DNA from 4 places in the Paenibacillus sp. genome. Region 1 is predicted to be linked to each of the others. Evidence: riboswitches for the same ligand, from Rfam matches in the RefSeq annotation. Region 1 holds a riboswitch; each other region holds the start of a gene.
The links. A riboswitch is a leader RNA that binds a small molecule or an ion and turns the genes downstream of it on or off. The one in region 1 is predicted to bind cyclic di-GMP.

Region 1 (4,210 bases):
CCTGCTCGCCCGCCGGAACGCAGTAAATGTCGTACACCTTGCCCGAAACGGGATCTTCGACGTATTCCCTGATTCTGATTTGCTGCTCCGACGCGCGCCGGACGAGGAGATCGACTTGCGACTGGCAAGGCATCGAGGCGATCGTTCCCTGCCCGTCGCGGTATGTGCCGTCGTATGTCGCGATCACGGCGGCTCCGAACTTTTCCAGCAACGCGGATTCGTAAAACTTTGTTCTCGCCTGCGTCATCATGACATTCTCGAGCAGCCGCTTCTCCTGAATTGCCGATTCCAAGTATTCCGACTCCGGCGCAGGCAAGAAATCCGCGATCGTTCTCACGATGTCGACCAACTTCGGATCTAGAACGTTTGAGGACAGTGCTTGGTAAAGGACTGCCGGATCCCCGCCTTTTTTCCCGTACACAATATGGTCATACTCGTTCGCAGCCGCGATAATGCGGGCGCCGAGCGGGATGTCTTCGTTTTTTTTGCCTTCGGGGAACCCGCCGCCGTCCCATCGTTCGTGATGGTAACGGATATATTCGGCCGCTTTAGCCAGACCGGAAATGTCTTTGATCATCTCCGCTCCGAACTCCGGGTGCTTGCGGTATTCCTTTTCCTCCTCCAGCGTCATTGGGCCTTTCTTCTGGAAGATTTTACTGTTGATCTGCCCTTTGCCGATGTCATGCAGCAGGGCCGCGTAATGAATCGCGTCAACTTCTTCTTGCGGCAGCTTCAACCTCTCGGCGATTTGCCGAGCCAGCCTGCCCGTCCGTGTCGCATGCCCCGCTCCGGTGGAAAGCTTGTCTTCGTTCAGGTGCATAAGCGATTCCAGCGAGCGCAGGTACGTCTTGCGCAGACGGATGAACATACCGAAAGCGTGGCGGAGCGCAAAGAAGAAAACGAATAAAAATATAGTTTCGACCCAAAATTGAGTTTGGTTCGATTGATCATAGATCATAGCAAGTCGGAAACTAAAGATGATCGTTACGGTGTAGCTAATTAAAATGTCTTTAAAGGAATCGCGCCAAACGGCGAAATAATTTTTCTTCTTCAACGTTGCAAGGATTATGAAGAGCAACCCTAAGCTAACGACAAAGTAAGTTGAAATGACCGCCAGACCAACCGGTATTTCATGCCAACCGAACTCCCCTTCTACACCTTCCAATCTTACTAACACAAGACTGGCAGCAGCGAGCGAAATGGTATATTGTCCGACGTTGAACAATACATGTTTCAACTCCACTTTATGGACCAATATGGAGATTACCAAGGCGGTTATTACTTCAACCGCTAACGCTTCCGGCACGCCGTAGCTGAAAAGCACGCCGAAGGTGATGATGCTGCCGCCCCCGAAAACAGTACCGTTCGGCAACTCTACCATATAAATTTCAAGCAACCCGGCCAACGCCGCCAGCGCGGCAATCTCTAGCAAATGCCGTTGTTCGATACCGGGAATAATTAGTACTAACCCAGTCATGCCGAGTGCAAAAACCGTATATATGTACACTTGCAACAGTTTTGGCATGACGCGTTCACTACCTTTACATAAAAATTAGGGCGCAGGTATTATACAGAATAAGTTATTTTTAGGAATGATTACTTAACCCAAGGGAAACCCGCAACAGCGGAAAGCACCAAAGCAGCCGTCGTCAACCAGAACAACCAGTTCTTTTTCATGGAGGCGTCACCTCCCTTCCTTGCATATCCTACGCCCTAAACCGGTAAACGAATTGAACCTTACGATGACTCAACCATTCGTCTATATAAAAATCGGGAAATCCCGAGAGTCATGAGAAGATCGCCTACGCTGACAATGCGGCTGCTTAACGCGTATGGCGGCTTCAGAGGAATAACGTCCGACAGGAGCGGCAAGTAGGAAGCTTGCGTCAGAGGCTGGTGCTTCGTGACGCCTTCCTGCAAGGGAGCGATATATTCATCCAGCCCCGCCCATTCCAGCGCCGCGAGGGATACCGGCATTCTGCCGTCGTTCAAAGCAATGACGGCAAAGTTCAGCAGCAGCCCCGCACCGAATGCGAGGAAGCCGGGCAGATGCCGGTTTTGCCAGCAGCAATATGCGAGAACGAGATAGGAAAGCGAGATCCAGATCGGAAACGTGTCATGCACGAAAGGAATGCGGTCGTAGAGCAGCATGGCGGCCGTTTGGACCAAAAAGCAGGCGATGATCGGCAACGGGTGGCGGAACTCCGTCCGCTGCAGTCGCCGCAGCGATCCCCCGCGCAGAAAAGCGAGTGCGACGGCGATCAGCGCAATTTCATATACCATACTCCCCCACCCTTATCTGTGAAAGTAAAAAATCCGCCCCGAAAAAGGGCGGATTTCCGCTTCCTTTCTTCGGCAACCCGGCTGCCATAGCAATCGCTTTAGGCCCGTGGCTTTGCGTCCCCGCTTTTCAGTCGGGTTAGCCATTATCGAAAAAGATCGAAATTCGAATTTGTGTAATTTTGCTTGACGGATCTTCCCAGTAAGAAGCCTCTAAGGCTTTTATCTTAAATTAATATACAAATTTCGTCAATATTCTTCAAAATTTTACATATTTCTTTCGTTTTTTATATTCTCTACACAAATAACTATGCATGATTTGGATGAAAGTTGGTATCACCCAACGTTCCTATTCCCGAGACAGGCACTTATTTCCTAGTTCCTAGGTTGGCTTCCTACTCGACATTCCTGCAATATAGAGACTCGGTTCCTATGCCGATCCGGCGGAGCCTGCCCGCTTCGGCAAGCCGGCGAAGCGCCGTGGACAGCTCGTCGTGCCCTACCCCCAACACCAGCACAAGGTGCTCCGCCGTGACGTAAGCATATGGGTTCAGCTCAAAAAATCGCTCGCAATCTTGAAGCGTGTTCGTCGATGCGTTCACGGCCATTCTCCTTGCTTCCTAGACGATCCTCTTCTCGTTGCGTTCGCCCGTTTCGACTTCGATAGTAGTCGACGACGACTTCGTCCAACTGTTGACTAATCGCCACGACGGCCGGATGCGACAGCTTGCCGCATGTTTCGTACGCTTCCTTCAATCGGACGAGCAGGTTCCGAACGTCGCCCTCCGTCATCGATCGACTCCGTTCCCGAACGCCACGAAGCGGTGGAACGCTTGGACGACGTTCTCGTCGTAGCAGACGCCGCTCCATCGGTACAGTTCTTCCAACGCTGCCTCGCTCGACTTCGGCACATTGTACCCTCTATGCCCGACCATAGCGTCGTAGCTGTCCACGATCCGTACGATTCGGACATATAAATCCAATTCCTTGTCGGTCTTGGCGTACGGATATCCGCTGCCGTCCAAATTTTCATGATGAAACAAAATGATTTGCGAAAGCACATATCCTTCCTCGATTAAGCTCCTCAGCAGCTCGACCCCGCCATGGCAGTGCTCGCGAATCGCCGCCCATTCCCCCGCGTCGAGCGCGCCTCGTTTGTTTAAGACGGCGGCATCCACGTCCAGCTTCCCAATATCGTGCAGCAGCACCGAGCGAAAAAACGCGTCCCTCTCCCGTCCTGCAAGACCGAACGCTTCGGCGAGGGACAAGCTGTACAGCGCGACGCGAACGGAATGCTGAAACGTAGGGAGATGGTGGGTCGACAGCTTTTTCATGAAAAACGAACAGACGTCGCGCTTCATAAATTCGACGGCGTCGCGGTACACGTACGACGGGGCGAGCAAGGAAATCGTGGCCATGATCATTCTTCCTTCCGAACTTGGGATTCTATTAGCCATTGTGCACGAAGGCAACGCGCGCGCCTATCGCCTGATGTTCTCATTTCCCTCGTCCGGTCCAAGGCAGGAACGGTTTCCTACGCAAACAGCCGCCAGGCCCGATAACGGTCCTGACGGCTGCTGGAATTCCTACTTTTGGTACCCAAGCTGATAAATTTTGGCGATCGCTTGCGCGCGGTCGCTCACTTCGAGCTTATGGAAGATGTTCGTAATATGGTTCTTCACGGTATGCTCGCTAATATAAAGCGCTTCCCCGATTTCGCGGTTGCTGTGCCCCTTGACCATTAGCTCCAGCACGTCCAACTCCCGCGCCGACAGCTTGACGGTCTGCTTCAACGCTTCGAATCCGATTGGTTCCAGGGCGGCGTCCTTGCGCGAGATCGCGGGCAGCTCGAAGTCGACCGTCAGCCGGCGCGTCAAGAAGGCGGCGAACCGGCGTTTCAATTCCTCCTCCGCCTCGACCGGAGCGACGT
Region 2 (4,210 bases), on a different contig from region 1:
GCGAGCCTTTGCACACCGCTTCGTTTTGGTAAAACACGATATTGTTTTTCGAATACAGCTGGCTCTGGAGCACGCCCTCTTTCCGGATCAGAATATCCCCGTTGGACATGACCGTGGACAGCTGGCATTTCGGAATATCCATCTGCACGACGGTTTCCTCGCTCCGTTTGATCGTTTCGGACGTTTCGCCGAGCATCTGCTGAAGCTCGTTCAAGAACGCGATCGGATCGACCTGAAGGAAGCAGGAGGGACGAAGGAGCGCGAGCAGCCGCTGCTTCAGCGTCTCCAAATGTCCGCTTTGAATGTTCTGGATCGTCGCGATGCAGCCCAGTATCTCCTTCGCGCATACCGGGATGTCCTTGAATTTCGTGTCCGCCAGCAGCTGGAGCGATTGCCCGGAGGGAACCGACGCCCCGCGGGAAGCGAGCGTGTCGGTGAGCATTTTCCACGCGTTGCGCAGCGAGAGCAGCTGCTCGTTCAATTTTTTCGTGAAGTTGTACAGCCGGTTGTACAGCACGCCGAAGTGGCCGGAGTACAGCTTGCCGCCGATGACGTTGCCTTTGATGAAAATGCTGCCGGTCGCCGTGACCGTGGCGTTATACACGCTGCCGAACACATGGACGTTGCCCAGCGCTTCGACGACCATGCCGTCCGTGACGTCGCCGTAGACGTACACGTCGCCGGAGAAAAAGATGTTGCCCGTCTTCAAGTCGACGTTCCCCGGAACGACGTAAAACGGGTTGATGCTGACCAGCTTGATGCGTCCTCCGCCCGTAATGCGCGGACGGCCTTCTTTCAACGCGATGACGTTCGTGCCGTCCACGATCTGCGTGTGGTCCTTGGCGACGAGGATCAAATCCTTCGCTGGTCTCGGCTCGATGACCGAGCCGAAAATATCATAACCGGCCTCCCCTGCGATCATAGGTATTTTGCGGGCGACGGTTTCGCCCTTCTGCGCGGATGGGATCTTCAAATGATTGCGGAAGTCGATCGAGCCGTTCACTTCCTCGAAACTGCTTTCTACCTTCTCGTTGAAGAGCAGTTCGATTTGGGCGTCTCGGCTTTGTACCGGGGGACGGCCCTCCGCGATGACGACCGGCTTGTGCGTCGGCTGCAGCAGCTCCGCTTCGATCGCCCTGCGGTTGTACGAGAACAATTTTTTTTCGTGGAGTACGGTTTGGACGTCGCTCAGCTCGAGCTCCTGCACGACGCGTTCGGGGTCTTCGACGGCTTCGACGACGAGCTCGCCGCTCGCTTCTTGGTCCAGCAGTTTCCAGGCGAAGCGCCGCTTCGCGAAGAGATGAAACCATGCAGTCATGCGGTCGTCGGCGATTTCGATTCGAAACAGGGGCTCCGGCGCGACGGACCATTCGATCTCGTCATCCGGATGAACGACGACGCGCCCCTTCCTCGGCACGCCATTGACGCGAAGCTCGACCGGATCGACGGCTTCGAGGATGACGGGGCTGTTCTGTTCGTCGGGGACGAGGCGAATGTCCCCGTTCTCGATTTTGGCGGCGCTCATGCCGAAGCGGAGGGAGGGATCGTCGGGCGCGCTTTCCTCCGCTTCGAGGCCGCCGAGATCCAGCTTGTTGATCAGCCGGATCATGTCCTGTTCCGATAAGGCCATAGGGCATATACCTTCCTTTCCGAAAATAAAAGAAACTACCCCAGCGGGATAGTTTCTGCCCTAATCCCTACTTTTCGGTAACCCGGCCACCATAGATTCGTCATCCTTAGGTCCGAGGCTTTGCGTCTCCGCCTTTCGACGGATTTGCCATTATCGAAGCAGTGATATATTTGGTTGATAGAGCGATTTCGAATGTTGTCGATTTTTTGTAGGTAATGTTGATTATAAGCGCATTTTATTCGACAGTCAACAATTGGTATTTTAGAGCGGAAGTATGAAGATAGACGTGGAAAAATCGGGCGTTGGCATTATTTTTGCGGGATGAAAGCGCTGGTTTTCAGGGTCTTATTTCCTATTTACATGGGGGTTGTCCGTCATGCTCCGGCGGGGGACGGCGGTGTCGAATTTTGCAATCGAACGCTCGCCGGGGGGTTACCCCAGCGAGTCGAGCAATTGCGCGAGCGGCTTCTCCTCGAACGACCGGAGCCGGGCGTCGTAGCGCTCGAACTGCAGCGCCTCCGTCATCGGGTTCGGCACGATGACGCAGCGGACGCCGGCCGCGACCGCGGACCGCGCGCCGTTGGCGGAATCCTCGAAGGCGACCGCTTCTTCCGGCGCGACGCCGAGCCGCTCCGCGGCGAGCCGGTATAAGGCCGGGTCGGGCTTCACCCGTTCGACGTCGTCTTGGGTGCACAGCGTTTCGAAAAAGTCGGCCAACTCATGCGTTTCCAGGAAAGGTTCGACCCAAGAACGCGGGCTGCTCGTGGCGAGCCCGATCCGCAGCCCGAGCTCGCGCGCCTCCCGCAAATAGCTAACGACGCCTTCCCTCGGCCGCAGCGCGGCCGCTTTCTCGTGGTGGCGCAGAATCGCGGCCTTCTTGATGCCGTCCAACACTTCCTCCGAACCGACCTTCTCCATGATATAGCGGAACATGCCGTCGTCGTAGGTGCCGATGCCTTGGGCGAAGACGGACAGCGGCAGCTCGACGCCGTGTTCGGCGAGCGTTTCCCTGAAGCTCTCGTACCATACGGATTCCGTATCCAAAATCGTACCGTCGAAATCGAAAATTACGGCTCGAATCATCAGCTTTTCTCTCCTCCGATTATGCGCAAAACTGAGCAAAACAAGTCTTTCTCTCTCGCTTCTCGTTTGTTAGGATGGTAAAGTATAAGGCGCGTTACACGCCCGGCGAGTTACTGGCATTTTACCATACATGCGCGGCAAAATCTTGAAGGCAGGTGATTTCCGTGTCGTTATCGCGAACCGTCGTCAAACGGCAAATTCGGGACCGGCGGAGAAGGTGGCTGAAGCGGGCGTTTTGGCTCCTTGCGACGGCAACGCTCGCGGGGACGCTGGGTTCGTGGCTTTGGGATTGGACCGGCACGCCGGTCTATTTAGAATAGGAGGCTGCGACGGATGGGCATTTTGCGGAACGATTGGGAGCAGCAGGTAGGCGACCAATTCGAGCAGCCGTACTATTTGCGGCTTCGAGCATTTCTCAAAGAGGAATATCGAACGAAGACGATTTATCCGGAACCGCACGACATTTTCAATGCGCTGCACGCGACGCCGTACGGATCGACCAAGGTCGTCATCCTCGGGCAGGACCCGTATCACGGGCCGGGGCAGGCGCACGGGCTTAGCTTTTCCGTGAAGCCCGGCGTGCCGTCGCCGCCGTCGCTGCAAAATATTTTCAAAGAGTTGAGAGACGACGTCGGCGCGCCGATCCCGAATCACGGCCACTTGGCTTCGTGGGCGGAGCAGGGCGTGCTGCTGCTCAACGCGGTGCTGACCGTGCGCGAAGGGGAGCCGAACTCGCATAAGGGACAAGGCTGGGAGACGTTCACGGACCGCGTCGTCGAGGCGCTCAACGCGCGCGAGGAGCCGCTCGCGTTCGTCCTCTGGGGAAGCCACGCCCAGGCGAAAGGCGCCCGCATCGACGGCGGGAAGCATCTCGTCATCCGTTCGCCGCACCCGAGCCCGCTGTCGGCGCATCGCGGGTTTTTCGGCAGCAAGCCGTTTTCCCGCATCAACGCGTGGCTTTCCGCCCAGGGGCGCGAGCCGATCGATTGGACGATCCGGAATCTTTAAGCGGCGCCTTCGCCGTCACATCGCTTGGTCCGCCGGCGTCGTGACGGGATAGGGCCGCTTTTTCACTTTAATCGTAACGACGCCGCCTTTGCCGAACACCTTCGTTTCCGCATGGAACGCCGCCTCGAACATTTTTTTCTTCTCTTCGAATTGGGCGACCGACATGCCCGGCCTCAGGCGGTAACGGAACACATAGTACAGGTCGTCCTCCGTGGCGGACAGCGACAGCAGCAGCGGGAACAGCTTGTCTTTGCGGGGCCTCACGTACAGGTTCGTCAGTTCGAACGTTTGCCGCATGCGGCGAACGTACCGGCTGCGCCAATGCGAGCGCCACGCCCCGTACGCGATCAAGCCGGCCGCGGCGAGCCACCACCACCGCTCCGCGAAGCCGCTCGCCCCGGCCAGCCACGAGCCCCCGCCGGGAAACAACGCCTCGAACATGCGCCTCTCCTCCTTTGCGACCGCAACCGGTCTCTTTGTCCCATTGTA
Region 3 (4,210 bases), on a different contig from region 1:
CTGGCCCCCGTCCGTCTCCGGCTCAATGCCCATTGCGCCAAGCAGCATTTTCGTAAACTGCGCTCGCGTCAGCGTCGCGTCCGGCGCGAACCGAGTCGCTTCCATACCGTTCACGATTTCTAACGCAGCCAATATTTCGACGGGACGTTCCGCCCAGTGTCCGACCGTATCGGAGAAGGCGACGTCGTAGACGAATGCCGCGTATGTGCCGGACCTCGTGAGCGATGCTCGAATTTCGAATGTTTCGGCATCCGCCGTTCCGCCGATCCGCTTCCACTCTTTGGCCTCCGCTTCCCATCTATAAATCGACATCTTTTCCCGCTCTTCCTCCGACCAGCGCAGCCCGTCGAACTTGAGCGCCAACTCCGCAGGCTTGTCCTTCGGCAGCGTTCGCCCGTCCAAATCGACACGCCACGCGAGGGTCGCCCCGCGTTTCACCCCGAGCTCGGTCTTCGCTTCGTTCGGCGCTTGTATAACGGCATCCATTTCGAAGCGAGCCTCGACCTCCGATTCCAGAGCACCGGCCGGAATAACCAGCCGGGCCGTTCCGTCCTTCGACGTAAGCACAGCCCCCATCGGTCCCGCCCGCACCGGCGACGCCTCCGCCTTCCGTTCCGTTGTCGCGGACAGCGAATCGCGGTCCCTGCTCTCGCCTTCGGTCCTCTCGGCAGGAGCGGGTGCCGACATTTCCAGCGAACGCGCCACCAGCCGCCCATCGGCCGCCTTCATAATCAGACGGTCTCCCGCGAAAGACACCGTATGAATGACATGATCCCCGCGCGCAACTTCATAGGTTTGTTTCGCCGTCAGATCGACGCCCGTTAGTCGGGGCGTTCCGGCATTCCACTCCACCCAAGCCGCATGTCCGTCGCCGAGGTACAGATTCGGGTACTCCACTTCCTTTTTCGACTTTGTCGTCAAGTCGACCGGCGCGGCGCCCGCATCGCTTGGATCCAGGAGGACATACTTGGTGCGGTTGTCGAGATCGCTTTCCTTCCATAGCACCTGCTTTCCGTTATAAGTCAACTCGGCAGGATACAAGTGATATGGAAGATCTACTAAACTCTTCGTTTCCCCGGTTATCAAGTGATGCAAGGCGATATCTCCGTCGCCGGTAATAAAAGCGATATTTCCGTTCACGACCGTAGGCTTGGTACCAAGACCGAGCGGCGTTTCCTTCCTTGCCGATAAATCGTAAGCGTACATCTCGCCCTTCCACGTCTGATACCATGCGACATGATCCCCCGACACGCTGAGGCCGACGTGCGGCGCAATGACCGAAGACAACTTTACTTCCTCTTGCGAATTCATATAATACGCGAGCACATCCCACATCCCCGAACCGGAACCCAGATACTTCTTGTCGATCCATACGACGACGACCTCGCCCGACGAGGTGACCGTCACGCGCGGCAAATCCTTCATGGACGGGTAGTTTGTAACTTGTTTCTCCACCCCGGTGGATAAATTCCGATAGAAAATATTTTGGCGTCCCTTTCCGTCCTCCTCGTACCACACCATGTGCTCGCCCGAGATGTACGTGCCTTCCCCCGCCTTGCTCGCGACCGGCTCGTCCGTAACCGCGAACGAAGTGTCCGCGTACGCGACGAAAGCGGCGCCCCCACACACTGCCGTTAAACACAAGCCAATCGCGAACCTTCGTGCGAACTTCGGCAACAACCTTCTACCCATGTCTTCCTCTCTCCCCTGCCTTGCAAAAATAAAAAGCTCCCGAGGCCATGGTCAGGCGCTCAGGAGCGTAGATAAGCAGAAAGCGGCTACGACATTGTTCCTTGAGCAACCTGGCGATCTTTTCCCTGCTCGGGCAGGGAGGAAGACCCATGGCTTTGCGTCATCGTCTTTCGACGATTTTGCCTTTGTTCCAAAAGAACTACGAAAATTGTAGCTTTCGGCAATAGAATAGTGGAAAACTTTGCCGTAATCAATTAAAAATTTCATAATTTTGGCGATTTTTGCTCCTTCGGTCATGCAACCAATGTCCTCGGGAGCATCGGTGGACGCCATCTGCAAACAAAAAAGCCCCGAAGCCGGAGCGGCTTCAAGGCCCTTCATATCCTTCTTTACTTCTGCGTAACCTCGCTGTGCACCGTCAGCTCGCCGTCCTTCTCGTCGATGAGGACGGTGTCGCCTTTCTTGATCGTGCCGCGGAGCAGCTCCTCCGACAGGCGATCCTCGATGTGCTTTTGGATCGCGCGGCGCAACGGACGCGCGCCGTACGTCGGGTCGTAGCCTTCCTTCGCGAGAAACTTCTTCGCCGAGTCCGTCAGCGAGAAGTCGATCTCCTGCTGCTTCAGGCGCTTCCGCAGCTCTTCGGACATGAGCGAGACGATTTGGGCGATGTGCGTTTCGTCGAGCGGGTGGAACACGATCGCTTCGTCGATCCGGTTCAGGAACTCCGGACGGAAGCTCTTCTTGAGCTCGCCGAGCACCTTCTCGCGCATCGCTTCGTATTGGTTCTTCGTCTGCGCTGCCGCGTCGCCGGCCGTGAAGCCGAGCGTCGCGCCTTTCTTGATCGTATCCGCGCCGACGTTCGACGTCATGATGATCAAGGTGTTGCGGAAGTCGACCGTGCGGCCTTTGGAGTCCGTCAGCCGTCCGTCTTCCAGCACCTGAAGCAGGATGTTGAACACTTCCGGATGCGCCTTCTCGATTTCGTCGAGCAGGACGACGCTGTACGGCTTCCGGCGCACCTTCTCCGTCAGCTGGCCGCCTTCTTCGTAACCGACGTATCCCGGAGGCGCCCCTACGAGACGGGACGTGGAGTGCTTCTCCATGTACTCCGACATGTCGATGCGGATGACGGCGTTCTCGTCGCCGAACATCGCTTCCGCGAGCGCGCGGGCGAGCTCCGTTTTGCCGACGCCCGTCGGGCCGAGGAAGATGAAGGAGCCCATCGGGCGCTTCGGATCCTTAAGGCCTGCGCGGGAGCGGCGGACGGCGCGGGAGATCGACTTGACCGCTTCGTCTTGGCCGATGACGCGGTTATGCAGGATCTCTTCCATTTTCAGCAGGCGTTCGGTTTCTTCTTCGGCGAGCTTGACGACCGGAATGCCGGTCCAGCTCGCGACGACCTGGGCGATATCGTCCGGCGTCACTTCGGAGTCCGTGCGGCCTTGCTTCTCTTTCCACTCGTTCTTCGTTTCCTCGAGCTCGTCGCGCAGCTTCTGCTCCGTGTCGCGGAGCGCGGCCGCCTTCTCGAACTCTTGGCTCTGCACCGCGGCGTCCTTCTCCTTGCGGATGTCTTCGAGACGCGATTCGAGCTGCTTCAAATTCGGCGGAACCGTGTACGTGCGCAGGCGCACCTTCGAGCCCGCCTCGTCGATCAGGTCGATCGCCTTGTCCGGCAAGAACCGGTCGCTGATATAGCGATCGGACAAGCGCACCGCTTGCTCGAGCGCCTCGTCCGTAATTTTCACGCGGTGATGCGCTTCGTACCGGTCGCGCAGGCCGCGGAGGATCAGGATCGCTTCGTCCACCGTCGGCTCGTCGACCGTGATCGGCTGGAAGCGGCGCTCGAGCGCGGCGTCCTTCTCGATGTACTTGCGGTACTCGTCGAGCGTCGTCGCGCCGATGCACTGCAGCTCGCCGCGCGCCAGCGCCGGCTTCAGGATGTTCGACGCGTCGATCGCGCCTTCCGCGCCGCCCGCGCCGATGAGCGTGTGCAGCTCGTCGATGAACAGGATGATGTTGCCCGCTTGGCGGATCTCATCCATGATTTTCTTCAGGCGATCTTCGAATTCGCCGCGGTATTTCGTGCCCGCCACGACGGAGCCCATATCGAGCGTCATGACGCGCTTGTCGCGCAGCGTCTCCGGAATTTCGTTCGCCACGATGCGCTGGGCGAGACCTTCCGCGACGGCCGTCTTGCCGACGCCCGGCTCGCCGATGAGCACCGGATTGTTTTTCGTCCGGCGGCTGAGCACCTGGATGACGCGCTCGATTTCTTTCGCGCGGCCGATGACCGGGTCGAGGTTGCCTTCCTTCGCGACCGCCGTCAAATCGCGCGCCAGGGAATCGAGCGTCGGCGTGTTGACGTTCGCCGGCGTGCCGCTGTGGCTGCCGGACGACGCTTCGCTGCTGCCGAGCAGCTGCAGCACCTGCTGGCGCGCCTTGTTCAGGCTGACGCCGAGGTTGTTCAGCACGCGCGCCGCCACGCCCTCGCCCTCGCGGATGAGACCGAGCAGAATAT
Region 4 (4,210 bases), on a different contig from region 1:
GACGCCCGTACTGCCGAAGCACGGCGTCCCAGCCGTCGACCATGCCCGGCACTGTCAAAGCGGCCAGAGGCCCGCGTACCGGTATGGCGTCGAGTCCGGCGTAACGGGCAAGGGTAGCGGCGTATGCGGAACGCCCGCTTGCGTTGTACGCCCGCACCTTTCCTTCCCCGGCGCGGCAGACGAGCCAGAACGCATCGCCGCCGAGCCCCGTCATATGAGGATAGACGACCGCCAAACACGCGCTGACCGCCACCGCGGCATCGAACGCGTTGCCGCCTCGAGCGAGCGCGCGCGCTCCCGCCGCCGAAGCCAAGTAATGGGGGCTGACGACCATCGCTTTCGTACCTTTGAACGTTTGCTGCATCTCGGTCCACTCCTCACATAGTAAAGGCGAGGCCTGCGGATCGGTTCCGCAGGCCTCTTGGGTCAAAAGGGTTTACGATTTGTTCGTCGTGTTGTCATTCAAGGAAGCCGGCTGAACGAACGGCAGCGCGTAGACGATTTTCACCGTCTGACCTTCGTAGCTCGCCAGATACACAAGCTGCTGCGTCGTAAAACCGGTTCCGTTCTTGGTGAAATTCGTTTGCAGCTTCTGCTCGAACGACGTGCCGTTGATCGTGTAGCGCAGCGTGTAGTTTTGCTGCACGTTGCCGCCGTTCGCCGACGTTCCGGTCCACGTGGACTCGATGCCGCTTTCGTCCACGACGCCCGTCGTTTCGGCCGGAATCGACGGCGCCGGAGCGGCCGGGGCGGCCGGAGCGGCGAGCGTGAACGTCTTCGTCCATCCTTCCAGCGTTACCGTCACGTCGGTGGACGTCCCCGGCAGTAAGCCCGCGCGCTGCACCGTCTCCGACGACTTCGCGCCGTTGCTGTACGTCTTCTCGACGGCGAAGTCGACGCTGTACGTCGGCGCTTCGTACGTCCATACCGGCTCCGCGGCGGTCAGCGCGAAGTCCCGCAGCACGACCGGAGGCGCGATTTCGAAGCCCGATGCGGCGTATACCGCGTCCCCCGCAACCTGCGCCAAGGTCGGCTCCGCCACGACCTCCCTCACCTCGTCGTCCCACACTTTCACCAATTGGTACGAGAACGAGAACAAATTCGATACGCGGTCGTACGCGTCCCAAGAGAGATTCGTATATTCGTAATACTTAATGAACGGCACGTGCACGACTTGCGCGGCCGCGGATGCGGCCCGCGTATGGACGGCGCCCGCCGTCTTGCCGTTCATGTAAACCGTATATGCGTCGACATTGAACGCCACGTCGCCGGTTTGCGAGCCGACGGACGTCGGGTAGCGGTACGTCCACGTTCGATCGCCGATTTTCGTAAGCTGCGCCGATGCGCTGACGTCTTGTCCGTTGACGAGCAGCACGAGCTTCGGACCGTCGATCGTGACGGTGCCCGTGAGCACGACGTCGGTCGCGTAGTGAGCGAGCGTCGGAATGAAATCCGGGCTGATCGCGCCCGTCATGCGCTGCTGTTCCGTCCTGCCTGTCTCCTTGGCTTCCGCCGCCGTTTTCGCGGCCGCCGCGGCGTCCAGCGCGCCCGCGCCGCAGCCGAACAGCATGAAGCCGGCCAATCCGGCCGCCCCGACTTTGCTTGCCCATGTTCCGTTCTGAATGATTTTCATCTGGTTGTCTCCTCTTAGGTCGATGTCGCTAAGAGGGCCGGTTACACTATTCGCTCCGCATACCCTAAGTGTCCATGTACAGGGCAGGCTTCTTCGCATCCCGCTATATCGCAGACTTCATTATAGGGGGCGATTCGCCGCCGCACAAGACGGGGAACCATCATTTTGAATCGCGTAAATTATGTCAGCTGCGTCCGCTCGTCCGCGATTTGTCGAAGCCATCGGAGCAGCCTTCGATCTTGCCCGGGGCCCGCGACGACGGATACGCCGACCGGCAAGCCGCCGACGTCGCCCCACGGCAGCGTCGCCTGGGGCAATCCGGCGAGGCCCGCGATGCAGCACAGCTGCAGCGTTCGGCTGCGCAGCCGCTCCAGCGCTTCTCCGCCCGCTCCCCGCCGCGGCGCGGGACCCGGCGTCGTCGGCAGAACGAGAACGCCGTCTTCGCCGAGAACGTCGACGAGCCGTTCGCGAATGACCGAGCGCATCGCCGTCTTCGCCGCGCTCGCGGCGTCGTCGACCGTGCTCGCCCACGCGAACCTCTCGGCGATGCCGGGACCGAAGCGCGGCTTCACCCGTTCGATCCAAGCGCCGTGCGTCCGCCATATTTCCGACGCCTGCAAAATCCGGAACGCGCGCATCCATTCCTCGAGCCCCTCCGGCGCGAGCGTCGTCTCCTCTTGCGAATCGGCGCGCGCCGCGAGCTCGCGAACGAGACCCAGCAGCGTCGGCTCGCACTCCGGCGCGAGCAGCGCGCAGGCGTCGAGCGGCATGATCGCCCGGCGGAACGGCGCCGCGTCGTCCGGCTGCTCCAGCAGCGCTGCGCCGACAGCTTCCAGCGTGCGCGCGTCCCGCGCCATCCAGCCGACCGTATCGAACGACGGCGCGAGCGGAATGACGCCGTCCTCGGACACGGCGCCGTGCGTCGGCCGGAACCCGTAAATGCCGCAATACGCGGACGGCACGCGCACGGACCCGCCCGTATCGGTGCCGATGGCGAAATCCGTCAGCTCCCCGGCGACGGCCGAAGCCGAGCCGCTGGACGACCCGCCGGGAATATGCTCCGGCGCCTTCGGATTTACCGGCGTGCCGTAGTGGTAATTCTCGCCGTTCAAGCTGTACATCAGCTCATCGGTATGCGTCATGCCCGTGAGCCGGGCGCCCGCGCGCAGCAGCCGCACAATCGCTTCCGCGTCGCGTGCCGAGGGGGCGTGCGTCCGCTTCCAATCCGGATGGCCCGCGCCGGCGGTGTAGCCTCGAACCTCGAACACGTCCTTCGCCGCGAACGTCAGAGCGTTCAGTACGCCATGACCGATCGGGTCCCTTCGAACGTCAGGCGCGCATACCGCTCCCCACGGGTCCGCCTTCCCCGCCGCGGTCACGGCCTGCCGGCGGCGGCATCCCGCTTGCGTACCGGCGCCATCCATCCTAATGAGCGTTCCATCGACATCCTCGCCTTTCGTTCGAAACTGGTTTCATTATATCGGGATGCGGCAACCGCCGAAATACGATTCGGTCAAGTTTGGTACCGAGACTAAATTTCGGGGGCGCATTTTGGTTCCCCGTCTAATTGCCTCCGTTTGCATAAAAAAGGAAGCGGATTGACAAACTTTGGGTACGACTATAGCGGATAAGGGATGTCAGATGATGCGAGACGGCGGGATCAAAGATCGCTTAACCAGTAAAGAAGGAACCTCGACGAAGCCGTCCTCCGCCGCGCTGGTCGATCGCTTGGATCGGAACGTGGAAGCGGTGCGGGAAGCGTTCTCGAACTGCGACGACGTCGTCTTCCGCATGCTGGAATCGGAGAACGGGACGAAAGCATGCCTCGTTTATATTGCCGGTCTGGCGGAGACGAAAGAGCTGAGCGAGCATGCGCTCCGCCCGTTCTTGGACGGCGCGGTATCCGCCGGGGGGAACGGTTCGGCCGCCTCCCGATTGAACGAGCACCTGCTGTCGGTGGCGGCGGCGTCCGTCGCCGAGACGTTGGACGCGGTCATCGCGGAGGTGACCGAAGGCGGCGCGGCGCTGCTCGTCGACGGCATTGCCGAAGCGATCGCGCTGCGCGTGCCGGGCGCCACCCGGCGAGCGGTGCAGGAATCTACGACGGAAGTGAGCATCCGCGGACCGAAAGAATCGTTCACGGAGGACATTCAAGTCAACACGTCGCTGCTGCGGCTCAAGATCAAGACGACGGATCTGAAAATGGTCTCCCTTCGCGTCGGAGAGCGCACGCATACGAATGTCATCGTCGCTTACCTGCAGGGCGTCGCGAACCCCGGCGTCGTCGCGGAAGCGATGCAGCGCATTCGCTCCATACGGATCGACGGCGTGCTGGAAAGCGGATATATCGAGGAGTGCATCGAGGACGATCCGCATTCCCCGTTCCCGCAAATGCAGTACACCGAAAGGCCCGACACGGCCGCCGCCATGCTGCTCGAAGGCCGCGTCGTCATTCTCGTCGACGGGACGCCGAACGTCTTGACCGGTCCGATCACGTTCTGGCAGCTGATGCATTCGAGCGAAGATTATTACGAAAGGTACTATGTGGCGAATTTGCTGCGCATGCTTCGGTACGCC

Region 2: another riboswitch for cyclic di-GMP. It lies ahead of VE009_RS08785 (FapA family protein); the one in region 1 lies ahead of VE009_RS25985 (DUF5317 domain-containing protein).
Region 3: another riboswitch for cyclic di-GMP. It lies ahead of VE009_RS21580 (S-layer homology domain-containing protein); the one in region 1 lies ahead of VE009_RS25985 (DUF5317 domain-containing protein).
Region 4: another riboswitch for cyclic di-GMP. It lies ahead of VE009_RS22895 (hypothetical protein); the one in region 1 lies ahead of VE009_RS25985 (DUF5317 domain-containing protein).

Annotation. Positions count from the first base shown of each region.
Region 1 covers NZ_DASQNA010000050.1:49,117-53,326, forward strand. The annotation lists gene VE009_RS25980 (HD domain-containing phosphohydrolase) at 1-1,525, opposite strand, end outside; gene VE009_RS25985 (DUF5317 domain-containing protein) at 1,738-2,283, opposite strand; cyclic di-GMP riboswitch class I at 2,352-2,435, opposite strand; gene VE009_RS25990 (hypothetical protein) at 2,676-2,882, opposite strand; gene VE009_RS27315 (aspartyl-phosphate phosphatase Spo0E family protein) at 2,836-3,150, opposite strand; gene VE009_RS25995 (HD-GYP domain-containing protein) at 3,069-3,698, opposite strand; gene VE009_RS26000 (LuxR C-terminal-related transcriptional regulator) at 3,867-4,210, opposite strand, start outside.
Region 2 covers NZ_DASQNA010000017.1:91,577-95,786, forward strand. The annotation lists gene VE009_RS08785 (FapA family protein) at 1-1,630, opposite strand, end outside; cyclic di-GMP riboswitch class I at 1,704-1,789, opposite strand; gene VE009_RS08790 (HAD family hydrolase) at 2,063-2,713, opposite strand; gene VE009_RS08795 (hypothetical protein) at 2,878-3,033, shown strand; gene VE009_RS08800 (uracil-DNA glycosylase) at 3,047-3,721, shown strand; gene VE009_RS08805 (hypothetical protein) at 3,737-4,162, opposite strand.
Region 3 covers NZ_DASQNA010000039.1:232,747-236,956, reverse strand. The annotation lists gene VE009_RS21580 (S-layer homology domain-containing protein) at 1-1,692, opposite strand, end outside; cyclic di-GMP riboswitch class I at 1,794-1,886, opposite strand; gene VE009_RS21575 (ATP-dependent Clp protease ATP-binding subunit) at 2,082-4,210, opposite strand, start outside.
Region 4 covers NZ_DASQNA010000041.1:135,101-139,310, reverse strand. The annotation lists gene ggt (gamma-glutamyltransferase) at 1-364, opposite strand, end outside; gene VE009_RS22895 (hypothetical protein) at 437-1,633, opposite strand; cyclic di-GMP riboswitch class II at 1,660-1,743, opposite strand; gene VE009_RS22890 (amidase) at 1,813-3,057, opposite strand; gene VE009_RS22885 (spore germination protein) at 3,275-4,210, shown strand, end outside.